One region of the Peribacillus sp. R9-11 genome, then DNA from elsewhere that is predicted to be linked to it. Evidence: predicted binding sites of a transcription regulator. Region 1 holds the regulator's gene; the other holds the start of a gene.

The links. Region 1 encodes NrdR, which represses ribonucleotide reductase genes. Its sites were predicted from a motif close to AACACNATATATNGTGTT; they were not measured.
Region 2: a site for NrdR is predicted at 1,385-1,402, ahead of RE409_RS18755 (vitamin B12-dependent ribonucleotide reductase). Genes of this name have one in related genera too.

What each region holds. Positions count from the first base shown of each region.
Region 1 is NZ_CP133763.1:4,242,101-4,245,317, forward strand. Features, by position in the region: gene dnaI (primosomal protein DnaI) at 1-187, opposite strand, end outside; gene RE409_RS20660 (replication initiation and membrane attachment family protein) at 174-1,592, opposite strand; gene nrdR (transcriptional regulator NrdR) at 1,651-2,112, opposite strand; gene speD (adenosylmethionine decarboxylase) at 2,372-2,752, opposite strand; gene RE409_RS20675 (glyceraldehyde-3-phosphate dehydrogenase) at 3,143-3,217, opposite strand, start outside.
Region 2 is NZ_CP133763.1:3,868,365-3,871,581, forward strand. Features, by position in the region: gene RE409_RS18755 (vitamin B12-dependent ribonucleotide reductase) at 1-1,236, opposite strand, end outside; gene RE409_RS18760 (lipoate--protein ligase family protein) at 1,626-2,462, opposite strand; gene RE409_RS18765 (rhodanese-like domain-containing protein) at 2,679-3,062, shown strand.

The sequences.
Region 1 (3,217 bases):
GCGAAGTAAATTCATAAAGCTTCCCTAAGTTTTTATCTATCATTTCCTTCGTAACAGTCGAACTATTGGCATTCAAAAATAGCCGCACCTGTTCGTCTTCAAAAATTTCCTGTTTTAACTTTTCATAACGCTCCTGAAATTGGTTTGTATTAGCCAATTTATTAAGGGAACTATTAATCTTTTCCATCGTTCATTTCACCTCCTGCTTTCCACTGCTTCCATTTCTCCTGAAGCTCGCGTTTCTGTTCATTCAATTCAGGCTGATCCACTTTCTGCTCCTGCTGTGTTTCTTCTTTTTTCTCAAGCCATTCGGGAACCACTTCTTCCCGAATCGTCTTTTTCCGGCCGCCTTTTGCAACGTTTCTGCTTCCCTGAGCCCAATCCTGATATTTCCGGTGCTCTTTTTTAGCTAGTTCCATCGCTTCGATGACAGTAGACACCTTCAGACGTGCCCAATGGCCCGCCAGTTTTTCCACATAGCCCTTTGTGAATTTCATATCTGTTTTGAGCATAACATATTCAATTAAGACATTGACGACCCCCGGATTTAGCTTTTGGTTGATCATCACACCTTCTACCACTTTCAAATCACCGCTGGATGGCTCTGCACCGCCTGACAACTGCATCAGACGGTCGCGCGGGGAAATCGTCTCCAAATGACGGATTAGCTCTTGTTCCTGCGTTTTCGGTTCTTCTTTTTGTGTTCGTTCACGTATCGGCTGCACGCGATTGACAAGGGAAGGCATATCGGCCTGTCGCTCGATTTGGTACCAGTCCCTTGCCGCCTTTCTTAATATTTCCTCGTCGATCTCATCATCCAATGAAACGGCATCCATAACTAGTTTTTGCATTTCAAGCGGATCAATGCCATATAAAAAGGCAAGTTTGGCAATCGTACTTTTTATTTTCGGAGTAAAGGCCTTTTTCGGCACGATTGATGATTTTATTCCGGCTAACAAAAGGTCAAAATCAAATAAGCCGTCAAATCCCGATGGCTCGACTCCATCCGCTCGATTGATATATTGCTGTTCGGGCAAAGGTTTCCATTCGTTTTTCGCTTCATCTGTTACATATAAGGAGTCCAAATGATCTGATGAAAACACCTCTGCAAAAGATTTTGTCACACTTTCATACTGATCCGTTAAAATGTGATCATCGCAAAAGAATCTCTTTAACCGGTTAAATTGTACTTTGCCAATTTTTTTGTATAAGTATATATTCAGCATACCATCAGTGAAAAACTGTTGAGGTGACAGCGGCGAATTCAATTCGTAAATAAATTCCTTCGTATCTTCTTTCGATTTCTTATACACATTCAGCAGTCCGATTCCCTCAAGCAAAAGGCGTGCTTCGTAAATATCGCCTAATTTAAGGCCAATTGTATTCATTAATTGATAATGTGAGGAAGCTTCCGACCAGAGCCGATTTTCCTCTAACTCACTCCATAACGTCATGTATAGGCTAATACAGATCGGTCCAATAAGAGGTTGATATAGTCGGGTTAGTATTTTCCGATCATAATCATGAAGCAGCCCCGCAGATGAAACCAAGTATGAATCCGCTGGGAGCAATTCTTGCCAATGCATTGACATCTCCATTCAAACCTTTCAAAAGATGTAGTGAAAAAAGAGCCAAAGTAAATCTTCAGCTCTACTTTCTTTCTTTATTTATTAAATCTTTCAATTCATCAATAAAGACATTAATATCTTTAAATTGTCGATATACGGAAGCGAATCTAACATAGGCAACCTCATCGACTTCTGCCAGTTTGTCCATCACCATTTCGCCGACATTGTCACTTTTCACTTCTGCGATGCCCTGGTTGCGCAATTCCTTTTCTACATAACTGGTAATTTGCTCCAATTCCTTTAGTGGAACTGGACGTTTTTCGCAGGCCCTGATTAAGCCACGTAGGATTTTATCACGACTGAACTCTTCCCGTGTCCCGCCTTTTTTCACTACAATCAGCGGCGTTTCCTCTACCTTTTCAAATGTCGTGAATCGAAAACCACATGCCTCACATTCACGGCGTCGTCGAATCGATTTACTTTCATCGACTGGCCTGGAATCGAGCACTCTTGTTCCATTATATTGACATGATGGGCATTTCATCATTATCAGCTCCGTATTTTATGTAGGACTCCCCTATCTAAATGTTCCCCAAGGATTTACTCTTCTATCTCAATCTTATATTAAAAGGAACAACCAGTACAAGTAAAAAGTGTAACTTCCAACAGTAGGCACTTTTTTGAAGGAGCGTTATCAGAGTCTTTATGCTTTTTACTAGTCACAATCTTTAGTTTAAAGCGGGCTTGCTAATTTATTGCATTAAAAAAGAGATGCACCCATGGCATCTCTGTGTATACGTTTTTTATAGGGCACTTATATTGGCTTTTTTCATTTGTACCGGACCTAATCCACGTGGAAGTTCAATGTTTTCACGTGTTTGCGCATTCAAAGCTTCAGCAATATAGTTTGCCGCAATATTCGGATCCAAATTACCACATGTATAGACATCAATGCTTGCATAGCCGTGTTCTGGAAAACTGTGAATCGTTAAATGTGATTCAGAAATGATGACAACCCCACTTACTCCTTGTGGAGCAAACTTGTGGAAGGCTACTTCGCGAACCTCTGCACCTGACTTCAATGCAGCATCAACAAAAATCTTTTCAATCAAATCAATATTGTTCAGTTTTTCAAAGTCACAACCCCAAAGTTCAGAAATGACATGTCTACCCATTGTTTCCATAGTGTAAGCTGTTTCCATTTTAAGCTTCCCCCTTACCATGATTAAAAATTACATAACTTCTAACAACTACCACGGGGGAAAGTTAGTCCAAAGAGGTCCTAACCCTTTAAGTAGCCATCGTGCAAACTCTCTTTTGAAGAAGTTCACGATTCATAGTATATATTGTTTGAAATTTTTTTGCAACTGCCATTTTGAATTTTCGGCAAGATAATGTTTATACAAAAAAATGTAAGGGCTTTCTTAATGAAGTCCTTGCCCTTTGAATCATTTCATAGCAGTTTATCACTTCGCAAAAAAAATTTCACATTAAACCGCTAAAAATAGAATTAAAAATTCGCTAAAAATAAACCCGAGCCCGCTAAAAGACTCAGCAGACTCGGGTTTATTCAACTAATTAGCAGATAATTGAACTTCTGAAGTTTTTTTCAACTCGGAAGCTACTAAATTTACAAGATCCACTACACG
Region 2 (3,217 bases), 370 kb from region 1:
GTGCCATTCTTCATTATAAATCGCCATTTCTTCAGCATTATAGCTTTCAACATCCGGGAAACGCAATTCATATTCGCCATCTTGTTCGGCAGCTTCCATAAATTCCTTAGTCAAGCAAATCGAGATATTGGCGCCTGTTAGAAAATCGGCATTATGGACACTGTACGTTCCGCCTGTACGAACCTTTTCCTCGGCCTCTCTAATGATTTTCTCGTTAAATCCGCCTAAACCCGGAATCTCTTTATAGTTGATGATACCTTGGTACATAGCCGTTTCCTGTTCGGTATGCGGAGTGAATTTTAATTTATCTGTAGCGTACTTTTTGATGGTTTCATCTTTTGTGTTTTCCACTAAGTAGCGAAGAATCCGTGGATTTTGCATTTTCGAAATAATGAACTCAGCAATATCTGGATGCCAATCCGCAAGCATAATCATTTGTGCACCGCGTCTGCTTCCGCCCTGTTCAACAAGATGGGTCAATTTCGCAATATCATCAAGCCATGAAACTGAACCGGAGGATTTTCCATTTACCCCTTTTGCCAATGTATTTCTTGGACGAAGTGTCGATCCGTTCGTACCTACACCGCCTCCGCGGCTCATGATTTCCATGACTTGCTTTCTATGTTCGGAAATTCCTTCGCGTGAATCCGGAACAAATGGCATTACATAGCAATTAAAATAAGTAACATCCGTGTTAGAACCGGCTCCATATAATACACGTCCTGCTGGGACAAAATTAAGGTTCTTTAATTCTTCATAGAACTTATTGAACCATTCCGTTCTTTTTTCCTCAGTCTTTTCCACTGAAGCCAATCCCGTTGCATTACGTTTTGCAATTTGTTCATAGTATATTTCAAGCGGCTTTTCAATGATATCAAGCGGTCGATTTACAATCCCCGTTGCCACTTCTTCCGGGTTATCTAATGCTCCGCGAAATTCATCATCCACTAATACCTTAGCTTTTTTCGTTTCCCAATCTATTTCAACGATGTAACCAAGACCCCGTGCAGGGAATTTCGGATCTTCCTTAATCGTCAATACTACAAAATCGCCAGTCGAGAGCGTAATTTTTTCAGTATCCTTAAAAGAATAGCGGTCAAGCATAACTAGACGGGACACGCCTTTATGCGTCATTTTCATATCAGCTGTTACAGGATGGACCTGGGGAAATAAAGAAATATCCTTATTCAACCTTTCTAGATCAACCTTTAAAGCTTCTTTTATTACAACCGACATAATTCCCTCTCCTTTATATGTTTCAAGATCCGTTCTTGCTGCAAAAATTTATATGTAGTCTTACATGTCCGTTTCGCTTAACAAGTTACCCTAAATTTATCATAGCGAAACTCAAAAATCAATATATAGTGTCGTAATAAATATTTCGACTACTATATATTGTGTTTGTGTTGATTAACTTTTAATTTTGTCAAACGATAAATCAATTAATATAGTTAGTAAAAGGGAGGAAAATGTCGATTTATAATAATTTTTCATCAGATTTCAATTAATTTGAACCTTGCTTTTTCCCTGTCCTTGTTAGTGCTTATCGTTGCAAGGAAAAGCTTATTTGTTTGCAAAAATCTGAAAAAACATTTTTATTATCTGTTCTAATTATCCTGCTTCTTCTATCTCAAAAAATTCCATTCATCGCTTTCATATTTGCTTTCTGCAATGGCTTTCACTTCCAGCAATTGCTGTTCAGTGAGGACGTATGGCTCTAATTCGATCGAAAGTCCATCGGCAAAACCTTTTTCAAAAGCATCTTTTGCTTCTGGGATGGTAATCTTTCTTCCGGCAATGTCATTTATGGCCACGGCTTTGTTTTTTAAGTTTTTTTGCATTCTCTCTTTAACCCTGTCATTTGAGAATTTAAACACGCTAAAGAGCTTTTCATCATCAAGTTCAAGTAAAATGGCCCCGTGTTGAAGGATGACGCCCTTTTGCCTTGTTTGTGCACTGCCAGCTACCTTACGGCCCTCAACGACCAATTCATACCAGCTTGGCGCATCAAAACAGACGGAAGACTTGGGTGCTTTTAAAGCCGCTTTCTCCTGATCGGTTCGAGGTACAGCAAAATAAGCATCCAATCCAAGATTCCTGAACCCCATTAATATTCCTTCAGAAATAACTCGATATGCCTCAGTAACAGTAGTAGGCATTCCCGGATAGGATTCTGGGACAATTACGCTATAAGTCAATTCATGTTCGTGCAGTACAGCACGTCCTCCTGTTGGTCTGCGAACAAAACCGAGGCCCTGCCTTTTAACTTCTTCTATATCAATTTCAGATTCTGCCTTTTGAAAATAACCAATCGACAATGTAGCTGGGTCCCAACCGTAAAAGCGGATAATCGGTGGTATTTCCCCTTTACTCTGCCAGTTTAAAAGAGCTTCGTCCATCGCCATATTAAAAGCCGGTGAACAATATCCAGAATCTATAAATCCCCATTTTTCTTTTGTCATCCTTACCCCTCATTTCATGTAGACTGTTTAAAAGTAAGTCAGTAATTCCGTCATAAAAAAACTCACATTTAGTAGTTTAACAGACTTTAACACTCTAAAAAAGAAAGTACCATTAAGTCGATAAAGAATTTTACGAAAATATTTTTTGATTATTAGTTAAAGCAATTATATAATAAAGATTGTCTGTATTCGTTAGGTAGAAGGGAGTTTTTATGTTTGGAATTATTATATACACTGCTCATCATCATAGGAGTGGTTATTGCGTATTCACTTTTTAATTGGTACCGCCAGCGTAAAATCGTTAAAACGTTAACACAGGATGAATTTATTGCTAACTACAGAAAAGTACAACTAATCGATGTGCGGGAACCAAATGAATTTGATAATGGTCATATCTTAGGCGCAAGAAACATCCCTATGACTCAAATGAAAACACGCCTGGTCGAAATTAGGCCGGACAAGCCTGTATACTTGTACGCTCAAAGCGAAATCATCAGCGGAAGAGCTGCAGCCATGCTATACAAAAAAGGCTACAAAGAACTGTTTCACCTAAAAGGCGGTTTCAAAATGTGGACCGGTAAAATTAAAGCAAAGAAATAAGAACCCATCTCCGCATGGGCTCTTTTTAATTAAAAAGCTATCATACTAAAAATTGAAATGAAATGCCGTCTTAAAGCTTATTATGTCTTATTGTATATTCATTTCCAGCTGGTCATTCTCTATACATATAATGAATAAAAATCCCCGCTCAGATG